2 regions of the Methylobacterium sp. BI1 genome follow, and region 2 is predicted to be linked to the other one. Evidence: predicted binding sites of a transcription regulator. Region 2 holds the regulator's gene; the other holds the start of a gene.
What was found. The regulator PhoB, encoded in region 2, activates phosphate uptake and scavenging genes when phosphate is short. The targets are predictions, from matches to a motif close to TGTCATNNANCTGTCAT.
Positions count from the first base shown of each region.

Region 1: a site for PhoB is predicted at 1,589-1,605, ahead of AC1MGR_RS19595 (UDP-2,3-diacylglucosamine diphosphatase). Genes of this name have one in related genera too.

Region 1 is NZ_CM155267.1:4,140,271-4,146,898, reverse strand. It holds gene AC1MGR_RS19600 (glycosyltransferase family 4 protein) at 1-722, opposite strand, end outside; gene AC1MGR_RS19595 (UDP-2,3-diacylglucosamine diphosphatase) at 719-1,540, opposite strand; gene AC1MGR_RS19590 (aminotransferase class V-fold PLP-dependent enzyme) at 2,126-3,334, shown strand; gene AC1MGR_RS19585 (D-2-hydroxyacid dehydrogenase) at 3,450-4,388, shown strand; gene AC1MGR_RS19580 (NADP-dependent methylenetetrahydromethanopterin/methylenetetrahydrofolate dehydrogenase) at 4,506-5,366, shown strand; gene fchA (methenyltetrahydrofolate cyclohydrolase) at 5,372-6,013, shown strand; gene AC1MGR_RS19570 (malate--CoA ligase subunit beta) at 6,254-6,628, shown strand, end outside.
Region 2 is NZ_CM155267.1:4,964,759-4,971,386, forward strand. It holds gene AC1MGR_RS23540 (MFS transporter) at 29-1,357, shown strand; gene AC1MGR_RS23545 (SDR family oxidoreductase) at 1,431-2,243, shown strand; gene AC1MGR_RS23550 (matrixin family metalloprotease) at 2,336-3,379, shown strand; gene phoB (phosphate regulon transcriptional regulator PhoB) at 3,426-4,130, opposite strand; gene phoU (phosphate signaling complex protein PhoU) at 4,160-4,885, opposite strand; gene pstB (phosphate ABC transporter ATP-binding protein PstB) at 4,972-5,790, opposite strand; gene pstA (phosphate ABC transporter permease PstA) at 5,843-6,628, opposite strand, start outside.

The sequences.
Region 1 (6,628 bases), 820 kb from region 2:
GCGGCGCCCGTGCGGGTGCCGAGGAACCGGGCCTCCGGTGCAATGCCCGCGAGGCGGCCCCGGTCCGGGCCGTCCCCGACGATGACCTTGGTGCCGGGCAGGTCGAGGCGCAGGAACGCCGCGAGGTTCTTCTCCACGGCGAGCCGTCCGACGGAGAGGAAGATCGGCCGCGGCAGGCCGGCGAATTCCACCGGCTCCGGCGCGCTCGGTGCGCAGGGTCGGAACAGCTGGGTGTCGACGCCCCGCGTCCAGCGCATCAGGTTGGTGAAGCCGCGCGCGTCGAGGTCGCGCTCCAGGGAGGGGGTCGAGACCATCGTGCCGTTGGCCGCACCGTGGAAACGGCGCAGCCAGGCGTAGCTCCAGGCTTCCGGCACGGGGGCCCGGGCGGACAGGTATTCCGGGAAGCGGGTGTGATAGCTCGTGGTGAACGGACGACCATGGGCGAGGCAGTAGCGCCGCGTGGCATAACCCACCGTCCCTTCCGTGGAGATATGGACGTGGGTGGGACGCAGGTCGTCCCAGAGGCGCGCCACGTGCCGCTTGGTGGCGTAGGCGAGGCGGATCTCCGGATAGCCCGGCAGGGGAACGGACGCGAAGTCCTGGTGAGTCAGGAACACTGGGTCGAAGCCGTAGGCGGCACCTGCCGCGGCCATGTTCTCCAGGGAGCGGACCACCCCGTTGACCTGCGGATGCCAGGCATCCGTCGCGATGAGAAGTCTCACGCGACCGCCCGGGCTCCATCGGGCCGTGGGCGGCCGACGAGATCGGCGCGCGCGGTGCGGGCCCGCAGCAGGCTTGGATAATGCAACACCTCCATGGTGCCGTCGTAGTGCTCGACGATGGCGGTGCAGGATTCCACCCAGTCGCCAGTGTTCAGGTAGCTCAGGCCGTTGATCTGCCGGTTGGCCGCATGGTGGATGTGGCCGCAGATTACCCCGTCGGCCCCGACGCGCTTGGCCTCGGCGCTCAGCAGCTCTTCGAACTTGCCGATGAAGTTGACGGCGTTCTTCACTTTGAGCTTGGCCCAGGCCGAGAGCGACCAATAGGCGAGGCCGAGTCGGCGGCGAGCCGTGTTGACGTAGGTGTTCACGAAGAGGGCGAAGGTGTAGGCGCCGTCTCCCAGGAAAGCCAGCCACTTGGCATGCCGGACCACCATGTCGAACTGGTCGCCGTGAATGACGAGGTAGCGCTTGCCGTCGGCGGCCTCGTGCACGCGCTGGTCGGCGATCTCGATCCCACCGAAGGTCATGCCGATATAGTCGCGCAGGAACTCGTCATGGTTGCCCGGCACATAGACAAGCGTCGAACCCTTACGCACCTTGCGCATGAGCTTCTGCACGACGTCGTTGTGGCTTTGCGGCCAGTACCAGCCCGACTTGAGTTGCCAGCCATCGACGATGTCGCCGACGAGGTAGATCTCGTCCGCATCGTAATCGCGCAGGAATTCGAGCAGCAGATCGGCCTGGCAGCCCTTGGTGCCCAAATGCATGTCGGACAGGAACAGGGTCCGGACGCGGGTCGTCTCGGTGTCTTCGCCCACGCTCGCCTCCGGGACAGCCTCCGATGTCAGCAGCCAAACCGGATTCCCGTATCAGTTTGATGACGTTGGCCCCGCGAGACCCGGCGCCTTCTGCGCCGCGACGTAAGCTCTTCTTCCACAAAAAAAATTTTGATTTGAGACCAAGTATTTCGGGTTTTCCTTTCGGCAGGAAGCCGGGCATAGTCCCGCTCAAGGTGCCCCACCGGGCCGCGTTCGAGAACGCATGACCGGAGCCCATCGAGGCGAACTAAGGGTGCCGTCCCCGGGGACGACGACGCTGAAACGGCCCAGCGGTCAGCGCGTGTCGCGCGACCCGGCCCATGGAGAAGAGGCTTGAGGTATTCGGTGGCGCGCGCGGCGACGGGCGTCGAGGGGAGACCTTCGGCGCGGACGGACTTAGGTCTCGTCTCTGTCCATCCGTCGCGCGCGAGCGATTTCGTCCCGCGATTCATCTGACCAGCGGTCGCCAGGAGCATTCGGGATCGTCCCGGGACGCTCCGTGCGATCCGCCCCAACCCTCGGCGCATCATTGTCGCCGCACGCCAGGGGCGTGTGGGCGCTAACGTGAGAAACGGAGAAAACACCATGGCGGCAACGCGACGTCCCGGCCGGAACCATCTGTTCGTCCCGGGCCCGACGAACATCCCGGATCGCGTGATGCGCGCGATGATGGTCCAGTCCGAGGACCACCGCTCGGTGGATTTCCCGGCGCTGACGAAGCCTCTCTTCGAGGACACCAAGGCTGTCTACGGCTCGAAGGACGGCACCATCTTCCTGTTCCCGGCCTCCGGCACGGGCATCTGGGAATCGGCGCTCTCGAACACCCTGTCGCGTGGCGACAAGGTGCTGGCCGCCCGCTTCGGCCAGTTCAGCCACCTCTGGATCGACATGGCCCAGCGCCTCGGCCTCGAAGTGATCGTCCAGGACGAGGAGTGGGGCACGGGTGCGAACCCGGAGCGGATCGGCGAGGCCCTGCGCGCCGACAAGAACCATGAGATCAAGGCCGTCATGGTGGTCCACAACGAGACCGCCACCGGCGTCACCAGCGATGTCGGCGCCGTGCGCAAGGCCATCGACGCCGCCGGCCACCCGGCCCTTCTCTTCGTGGACGGCGTCTCCTCGATCGGGTCGCTGCCGTTCAAGATGGACGAGTGGAAGGTCGATTGCGCGATCGCCGGCTCTCAGAAGGGCCTGATGCTCCCCGCCGGCCTCGGCGTGATCTGCGTCAGCCAGAAGGCACTTAAGGCCGCCGAGACCTCGTCGGGCCAGAACGACCGCCTGGCGCACGTCTACTTCGACTGGGCCGACCACCAGAAGCAGAACCCGGCCGGCTACTTCCCCTACACCCCGCCGCTGCCGCTGCTCTACGGCCTGCGCGAGGCGCTCGCCTGCCTCAACGAGGAAGGTCTCGAGAACGTCTATCACCGCCACCACGTGCTCGGCGAGGCAACCCGCCAGGCCGTGGCGGCCTGGGGCCTGAAGACCTGCGCCAAGGAGCCCAAGTGGAACTCCGACACCGTCACGGCGATCCTCGTGCCGGAGGGCGTCGACGCCGCGGCGATCATCAAGCACGCCTACGTGCGCTACAACCTGGCGCTGGGTGCCGGTCTGAGCCAGGTCGCCGGCAAGGTGTTCCGCATCGGCCACGTCGGTGACATGAACGAGCTGTCGCTCCTGGGCGCCATCGCGGGCGCCGAGATGGCGATGCTCGACCATGGGGTGAAGGTGCAGCCCGGCTCGGGCGTCGCCGCCGCGTCGAGCTACCTGCGCGAGAACCCGCTCGCAAAGGCCTGATCGACCGTGCCGGAGCGGACGACCCCGCTCCGGCACACCTGACGCATTTTATCTGTGACGTGCCCGATCCGCGGCATGTCCATTCGTGACGTGGCCGGTTCGGCCAGAGGATTCCATGACGAAGAAGATCGTGTTCCTCGACCGCGAGTCCCTGGACGCCAAGGTCCGTGAATTCAGCTTTCCGCACGAATATGTCGAGTACGAGTCGACCTGGACGCCGGAGGAGATCGTCGAGCGCTTGCAGGGTGCCGAGATCGCGCTGATCAACAAGGTCCCGATGCGGGCCGACACCCTGAAGCAACTGCCCGACCTGAAGCTGATCGCGGTGGCCGCCACCGGCACCGACGTGGTCGACAAGGAGGCCGCCAAGACCCAGGGCATCACCGTCGTCAACATCCGCAACTACGCCTTCAACACCGTGCCCGAGCACGTGATCGGCCTGATGTTCGCTTTGCGCCGGGCGATCGTTCCCTATGCCAACTCCGTGCGCCGGGGCGATTGGGCGAAGTCGACCCAGTTCTGCTACTTCGACTACCCGATCCACGACATCGCCGGCTCCACCCTCGGCATCGTCGGCTACGGGGCCCTGGGTAAGTCGATCGCCAAGCGCGCGGAAGCCTTGGGCATGAAGGTCATCGCCTACGACGTCTTCCCCCAGGAGGGTCTCGTCGACTTCGAGACGATCCTCACCGAGTCCGACGTCATCACGCTGCACGCGCCCTTGACGCCCGAGACCCGCAACATGATCGGCCGCGAACAGCTCGCAAAGATGAAGAAGCATGCGCTCCTCATCAACACCGCCCGCGGCGGCCTCGTGGACGAGGAGGCCCTGGCCGAAGCCCTCAAGGCCGGTACCATCGGCGGCGCCGGCTTCGATGTGGTGATGACCGAGCCGCCGAAGAACGGCAACATTCTCTGCGAGCTCGACCTGCCGAACCTCATCGTCACGCCGCACGTGGCCTGGGCCAGCAAGGAGGCGATGCAGATCCTCGCCGATCAGCTCGTCGACAATGTCGAGGCCTTCGTCGCCGGCAAGCCGCAGAACGTGGTGTGACGCGGGTCCGCGCGCCCCATCCACACCGCCGCGCATCGTGATCGCCGCGGCGATCGACCAGATCGAACAACAAACGCCAGCCGCGCCGAGCGCGGGACCGACAGGGATCCAGAGACAATGAAGAAACTGCTGTTCCAATTCGACACCGACGCCGTCCCGAGCGTGTTCGACGTGGTCGTCGGTTACGATGGCGGCGCGGATCACATCACCGGCTACGGCAACGTCACCCCGGACAATGTCGGCGCCCTCGTCGACGGTACGATCTACACCCGCGGCGGCTCCGAGAAAAAGTCGACGGCGATCTTCGTAGGCGGCGGCAGCATGGCGGCCGGCGAGGCGGTGTTCGAGGCGGTGAAGAAGCGCTTCTTCGGCCCCTTTCGCGTCTCGATCATGCTCGATTCCAACGGCTCGAACACCACGGCAGCCGCCGGCGTCGCCTTGGTCCAGAAGGCGGCCGGATCGCTCCAGGGCAAGAAGGCCGTGGTTCTCGCCGGCACCGGCCCGGTGGGCATGCGCTCGGCCGCGCTCCTCGCCCAGGAAGGCGCCGAGGTCATCCTCTGCGGTCGCTCCCTCGACAAGGCGCAAGCTGCTGCCGACCAGATCAACACTCGCTTCAAGGTGAACATCAAGGCTGCCGAGACTCCCGATGCCGCTTCGCGCGCACAGATCGTCAAGGGCCAGAACCTCGTGTTCTCGGCCGGCGCGATCGGCCTCGAGCTCCTGCCGGAGGACGCTTGGAAGGATGAGGCCAGCATCGAGTTCGTGGCCGATTACAACGCCCAGCCGCCGCTCGGCTTCGGCGGCATCGAGGCCATGGACAAGGGCAAGGACCGCCACGGCAAGAAGGTGTTCGGCGCGCTCGGCATCGGCGGCCTGAAGCTGAAGCTCCACCGCGCTTGCGTCGGCCAGCTCTTCGACAACACCGAACAGGTGCTGGACGCCGAGGCGATCTACGCCCTCGCGAAGAAGATGGCCTGATCGTCATGGCCGCGAAAGAGAACGCCGCCAACGAGACCATCCAGACCTTCCTCGACGGTCTGGCGAGTTCCGCGCCCACCCCCGGAGGAGGTGGCGCGGCCGCCATCTCCGGCGCCATGGGGGCCGCCCTCCTTAGCATGGTGTGCAACCTCACCATCGGAAAGAAGAAGTACGTCGAGGTCGAAGAGGAGCTGAAGCAGATCCTCGGTCAGTCCGAGGCCCTGCGGACCGAACTCACCGGCATGATCGCCGACGATGTCGAAGCCTTCGACGCCGTGATGGGCGCCTACGGGCTTCCCAAAGTGACAGACGAGGAGAAGGCCGCTCGGGCGGAGAAGATCCAGGCCGCCCTAAAGGTCGCCACCGACGTGCCGCTCGCCTGCTGCCGTGCCTGTCGCAAGGTGATCGACCTCGCTGAGATCGTCGCCGACAAGGGCAACCTGAACGTCATCTCGGATGCCGGCGTCGCGGTGCTCTCGGCCCATGCCGGCCTGCGCAGCGCCGCGCTGAACGTCTACGTCAATGCCAAGGGCCTTGATGACCGGGCCTTCGCGGACGAGCGTCTCCGTGAGCTCGAAGCCTTGCTGGGCCCGGCCGGTCCGCTGAACGAGTCGATCTACGAGGTCGTCAAGGCAAAGGTGAACTGAGCCGCCGCCCTTTCGTGTCGCGCAGGTTTCGCGCGGCACGAAGACAAACTAAGAGTGCAGGTACAGCAAGAGCTGCTCCCGACGCCATCGGGGCAGCTTTTCTGCAAATTGAATACAGTTTCACGACCTTCAAGTCAGAGTGAAACAGACTGTAAAAAAAATATAAGTCGCAAAGCACTTTCCGTGAAGTGAAATTTACGAGACAGTCGCGGCAAGGAAGAAACGCCGAGGAGAACGCCCATGGACGTGCACGAGTACCAGGCCAAGGAACTGCTTGCCGGCTTCGGCGTCGCGGTCCCGAAGGGAGCGGTCGCCTTCAGCGCCGATCAGGCCGTCTACGCCGCCACGGAGCTCGGCGGCTCCTTCTGGGCGGTGAAGGCCCAGATCCACGCCGGTGCACGCGGCAAGGCCGGCGGCATCAAGCTGTGCCGGACCTATAACGAGGTCCGTGACGCCGCCAAGGAGCTCCTCGGAAAGCGCCTGGTCACCCTGCAGACCGGCCCCGAGGGCAAGCCGGTCCAGCGCGTTTACGTCGAGACCGCGGACCCGTTCGAGCGCGAGCTCTACCTCGGCTACGTCCTCGACCGGAAAGCCGAGCGCGTCCGCGTCATCGCC
Region 2 (6,628 bases):
ACTGGACGGCATTCCGGTGCGCGAGCGCATGCTGGCGCTGCTCGCGATCGGCCTCGCCATGACCATGGCGGTGCTCGACGGGGCCATCGTCAACGTCGCCCTGCCGGTGATGGCCAAGGATCTCGGGGTCGCGCCCTCCGCGGCGATCTTCGTGACCAACAGCTTCCAGATCGCCGTGACGGCCGCCCTGCTGCCCCTGGCCGCCCTGGGCGACATCCTGGGCTATCGCCGGATCTACCTCGCCGGCCTCGCCGTGTTCACGGCCGCCTCCGTCGCCTGCGCCTTCGCCCCCAGCTTCGAAGCCCTGGTGGCCGCCCGGATCGCGCAGGGGCTCGGGGCCGCCGGCATCATGAGCGTGAACACCGCCCTGGTGCGCTTCATCTACCCGCAGCGGATGATCGGCCGCGGGGTCGGCAACATCGCCCTGGTGGTGGCCATGGCCTCCGCCGCCGGTCCGACGGTGGCGGCCGCCATCCTGTCGGTGGCGACCTGGCCCTGGCTGTTCCTCGTCAACCTGCCGGTGGGGCTGATCGCCCTGACGGTGGGGGCCAGCACCCTCCCGGTGACGCCGCGGAACGGCGGGCGCTTCGACATCCGCAGCGCCCTCCTCAACGCCGTGACCTTCGGGCTGCTCATCATCGGGGTCGACGGCCTCGGCGACCCGGCGACCCGCGGCGTGGCGCTGGCCGAGATCGGGGCGGCCCTGGCGATCGGCGCGGTGTTCGTCTGGACCCAGACCCGGCTGGCGCGCCCGCTCCTGCCCGTGGATCTCCTGCGGATCCCCGCCTTCGCCCTGTCGATGGCGAGCTCCGTCGCCTCCTTCGCGGCCCAGATGATGGCCTACGTCGCCCTGCCCTTCTACTTCCAGGACGTGCTGCATCTCTCCGAGACCCAGACCGGCTTCCTGATGACGCCCTGGCCCCTGGCCATCGCCCTGATGGCCCCGATCTCGGGGCGCCTCGCCGACCGCTACGCCCCGGGCCTTCTCGGCGGCCTCGGCCTCGCCCTGATGGCCACCGGCCTGACGGCGACGGCGCTGCTCCCGGCGGGCGCGTCGCATCCCGACATCGCCTGGCGCCTGACCCTGTGCGGCCTCGGCTTCGGGTTGTTCCAGTCGCCCAACAACAAGGTCATCATCACCAGCGCCCCGCGGGACCGCAGCGGCGGGGCGAGCGGGATGCAATCCACCGCCCGCCTCACCGGGCAATCCTTCGGCGCGGCCCTGGTGGCGGTGATCTTCGGCCTGCACCAGGGCGGCCCGCCGTCCGGGCCGGTGACCGCGACCCTGTGGTGCGCCGTCGGGCTGGCGAGCCTCGGGGCGGTGACCAGCGTCCTGCGGCGCCAGCCCCGCGCCTGACGCATCCCCCGCGATCGCACCAGCGGCCGACCTGCGCGTTGACCCGGGCACCGCCTCACCGAAGGACGATCCCATGAACCTCGACCTGACCGGCAAGCGCGCCCTCGTCAGCGGCTCCACCAGCGGCATCGGCTACGCCATCGCCAAGGCCCTGGGCGAGCTCGGGGCCAACGTGGCGATCAACGGGCGGACGCAGGACCGCGTCCGCGACGCCGTCGAGCGCCTGAAGCGCGAGACCGGCCATGCCGGCTTCATCGGGGCGCCCGGCGACGTCGCCAGCCCGGACGGGGCGGCCCGCGTGGTCTCCGGCCTGCCGGACATCGACATCCTGGTGAACAACACCGGCATCTTCGAGCCGAAGCCGTTCTTCGAGATCCCCGACGAGGACTGGCACCGGTTCTTCGACACCAACGTGATGAGCGGCGTGCGCCTGGCGCGGGCCTACACCCCCGGCATGGTCGAGCGCGGCTGGGGCCGGGTGGTCTTCATCTCCAGCGAGTCCGGCGTGAACATCCCGGTGGAAATGGTCCATTACGGGATGACGAAGACCGCCCAGCTCGCCGTCGCCCGGGGGCTCGCCGAGACCGTGTCGGGCAGCGGCGTCACCGTGAACAGCGTGCTGCCGGGGCCGACCCTGTCGGAGGGGGTCGCCGACTTCATGAAGAGCATGGCGCAGGGGCAGGACGGCGGAGCCGGGGGCGCGGTCGACCTCGACGCCGCCGGCCGGGCCTTCGTGGCCGAGCACCGCCCGACCTCGCTGATCGGCCGCCTCGCCACCGTCGAGGAGGTGGCCAGCATGGTCGCCTACATCTGCAGCCCGGCCGCCAGCGCCACCAGCGGGGCGGCCCTGCGCGTCGATGGCGGCGTGGTGCGCAGCATCGTCTGAGGGCGCGCCGTCCGGGCGGGCGACGGCCGGCGCGGTAAGGATTTCGTAACCTCCCCCGCCGACCCTGGCCCGAACGGACGGGAGGGCGGTCGATGGGGGATTATGCGCTGGAAGGTCCGCGCTGGGGCACGGGCGCGGCGGGCACGGGCGGCGGTACCGTCACCTGGGCCGTCGACAGCACGATTCCCACGGGCTTCGTCAGCCTCATCCAGGCGGCCTTCGCCACCTGGGCGGCCGCCGCCAACATCGCGTTCCAGCAGGTGGCCGCCACGGCCAGCGCCCAGATCGACTTCACCCTCGGGGGGATCGACGGGCTCGGCAACACCCTGGGCTACGCCAACTATTCCTATAGCGGCCAGCGCATGCAGTCGGTGGCGGTGACCTTCGACAGCGGCGAGGGCTGGCACGCCGTCTCCGGCGGGCGCGTGGTCAGCACCCAGAACGTCGACCTCTCCCTGGTGGCGCTGCACGAGATCGGCCACGCCCTCGGCCTCGATCACTACAACACCAAGCCCGAGGTGATGAACGCCATCCTCAACACCGGCATCAAGACCCTCGCGGCCGGCGACATCGCGGGGATCCAGGCCCTGTACGGCGCGCCCCCCGCCCCGTCCGCGCCGGTGGTCGCCGCGGCGGCCGTACCGGCAGCGCCCGTCGTGCAGGCCGACGCCACGGCGGTCTACCGGTTCTACGACACCCACACGGGGGATCACTTCTACACCACGAACACGGCCGAGAAGCTGCAGATCGAGAAGACGCTGCCGTGGTTCACCTACGAGGGCACCCCCTGGGCGGCCCCGGCCAAGGGCGCCGACACCGTGGACGTGTTCCGGTTCTTCGACACGGCCTCGAACGCCCACTTCTTCACGACGAGCGTCGCCGAGCGGGACCAGGTCCTGAAGACCGCGCCGACCTACAAGTACGAGGGCGTGGCCTTCGAGGCCTACGCGGATGCGGGCGCCCCCGGCGGCCTGACCCTGGAGCGCTTCTACAACACCCAGACCGGCCAGCATCACTTCGCCGGCAGTGCCGAGGAGGCCAACGGCATCAACCACGGCGCCGCCGGTCCGGGCTGGGTCGACGAGGGCAAGGCCTTCACCGTCCACGTGCCCACCGACACCATGATCTTCGCGTAAGGCGGCGGGCTCGACGGTTCGCCGCGCCGGCCCACCTCGGGGTCGGCTACTCGGCCTCTGCTTCGAACATCTCGTCGAAGGAGTAGCCCGAGCCGCGCACCGTGCGGATCGGGTCGCTCTGGCGCGGGCGGTTCAGGGCCTTGCGCAGGCGCCCGACATGGACGTCGACGGTGCGCTCGTCGATGTAGACGTCGTGGCCCCAGACGCCGTCGAGGAGCTGCTCGCGGGAGAACACCCGGCCGGGGCTCTGCATCAGGAACTCGAGGAGCTTGAACTCGGTCGGCCCGAGATGGATCTCGCGGCCCTCCCGGCGGATGCGGTGGCTGACCCGGTCGAGCTCGATGTCGCCGGCCACCAGCAGGTTGGCGACGTGGGCGGGCTTGGCCCGGCGCAGCAGGGCGCGGACCCGGGCGAGGAGCTCGGGCACCGAGAACGGCTTGACGATGTAGTCGTCCGCCCCCGTGCCGAGGCCGCGGATGCGGTCGCCCTCCTCGCCCCGCGCCGTGAGCATGATCACCGGCAGCCGCTCGGTCTCGCGCCGGGCGCGGATGCGGCGGCAGAGCTCGATCCCCGACAGGGCCGGCAGCATCCAGTCGAGCAGGACGAGGTCGGGCACCTGTTCCTGCAGGCGCAGGTCCGCCTCGTCGCCGCGGGCGGCCGAGTCGACGACGAACCCCTCGGCCTCGAGGTTGTAGCGGAGGAGGAGGGTCAGGGCCTCCTCGTCCTCGACGATCAGGATACGCGTACTCATCGTGCGCTTTCGATCAGTCCGGCACGGGGTCAGGCCGCGCCGGGCATGTCCACGGTGGCGTAGTTGGAGGCGTCGTTCTTCGGGCGCTCGCGCTCGGCCAGGAGGTTCTCGCCGGTGACGAGGTAGTGGATCGTCTCGGCGATGTTGGTGGTGTGGTCGCCGATGCGCTCGATGTTCTTGGCCACGAACAGGAGGTGCGTGCAGAACGAGATGTTGCGCGGATCCTCCATCATGTAGGTCAGGAGCTCGCGGAACAGGGAATTGTAGAGGGCGTCGATGGCGTCGTCGCGCTCCCAGACGTCGAGGGCCGCCTTGGTGTCGCGGCTGGCATAGGCGTCGAGCACGTCCTTAAGCTGCTCCTGCACCAGGTCGCTCATGTGCTGGACGCCGATGACGATCTTCTGCGGCTGGATCTGGTCGGCGATCGCCACGACGCGCTTGGCGACGTTCTTGGCGAGGTCGCCGATGCGCTCCAGATCGTTCGAGACGCGGATCGCCGTCACGGTCTCGCGCAGGTCGATCGCCAGGGGCTGGCGCCGGGCGATGAGCAGGATCGCCCGCTCCTCGATCTCGCGCTGGAGGGTGTCGAGGCGGGCGTCGGCGGCGATCACGGCCTGGGCCAGGGCCGAGTCCCGGCGCACCAGGGCCTCGCCGGCCTCGGTCATCATCTTCTCGGCGATGCCGCCCATCTCGGAGATCGAGCGGCGCAGGTCCTCGAGGTCCGTGTCGTAGGATTTGACGATGTGGTCGGGCATGGGTCTCGCTCCTCGATCGGGCCCGACTGTCCGGGGCCCGCCCTGGCGGTGATGGGGGGCGCGGGCCGGGATCGGCCGACGGAGGATCAGCCGAAGCGGCCAGTGATGTAGTCCTGCGTCTGGCGCTTCTCCGGATTCATGAAGATGCGCGTCGTGGGGCCGAATTCCACCAGCTCGCCGAGATACATGAACGCGGTGAACTGCGAGATGCGGGCCGCCTGCTGCATGTTGTGCGTGACGATGACGATGGTGAATTCTGAACGCAGCTGCTCGATCAGCTCCTCGATGCGGCCGGTGGAGATCGGGTCGAGGGCCGAGGTCGGCTCGTCGAACAGGATCACCTCGGGGCGCTGGGCCACCGTGCGGGCGATGCAGAGGCGCTGCTGCTGGCCGCCCGAGAGACCCATGCCGGACTGCTTGAGCTTGTCCTTCACCTCGTCCCAGAGGGCGGCCTTGCGCAGGGATTCCTCGACGCGCATGTCGAGGTCGGCCTTGGGCAGCTTCTCGTAGAGGCGCAGGCCGAAGGCGACGTTGTCGTAGATCGACATCGGGAACGGGGTCGGCTTCTGGAACACCATGCCGATGCGCGAGCGCAGCTCGTTGAGGTCGACCTTGGAATCCAGCACGTTCTGGCCGTCGAGGAGGATCTCCCCTTCCGCGCGCTGGTCCGGATACAGGCTGTAGATCCGGTTGAAGGTGCGCAGCAGGGTGGACTTCCCGCAGCCCGACGGTCCGATCAGCGCCGTGACCTGGCGGTCGTGGAAGTTGAGGTTGACCGACTTCAGGCCGTGGAAGCTGCCGTAGTAGAAGTTCAGGTCCTTGACGGCGATGCGGACCGGTGAGGACTCGTCAGCCTTGTGGCGTCCGGTGAGCTGCGCGGACGTGATCCCGGGGGCGGCGTTCATCGGTTCAAGATCCTATCGGTCGAAAGAGCGGGGACAGGCGGCGCGCCGGTGGTCAGCGCGACCGCTCGGTCTTGATGACGAAGCGGGCCACGATCGAGAGGGCGAGGATCGTGACGGTGATGAGGAGGGCGCCGGCCCAGGCGAGCTGCTGCCAGTTCGGATAGGGCGAGAGGGCGAACTGGTAGATCATCACCGGCAGGTTCGGCACGCCCCCCATCAGGTTGGGCGCGAACCAGCTGTTGTTGTTGAGCGCGGTGAAGAGCAGCGGCGCCGTCTCGCCGGCGATGCGGGCCAGCGCCAGGATGATGCCGGTGACGATGCCGGCGCTGGCGCCGCGCCAGGTGATGCTCTTGATGACGATGGAGGGCGGCGCGCCCAGCGCCGCGCCGGCCTCGCGCAGGGTCGAGGGCACGAGGCGCAGCATGTCCTCGGTGGTGCGCACGATCACCGGCGTCGCGATGATGGCAAGCGCCACCGCGCCGGCCCAGCCCGAGTAGGAGCCCATGGGCCGGACCATCAGCGTGTAGACGAACAGGCCGATGAGGATCGAGGGCGCCGAGAGCAGGATGTCGTTGAGGAAGCGGATGACGTCGGCGATCTTCGAGTTGCGGCCGTACTCGGCCAGGAAGGTCCCCGCCATCACGCCGACGGGCGTCGCCACCAGGATGGCCAGGAGGGTCATCACCAGGCTGCCGAGGATCGCGTTGGCGATGCCGCCGCCCTCGGAGCCGGGACCCGGCGTCGGGGCGGTGAACAGGGTCGGCGAGAAGCCCTTGATGCCCTCGATCACCAGCATGAACAGGATCGAGCCGAGCACGACGATCCCCACCAGCGTGGC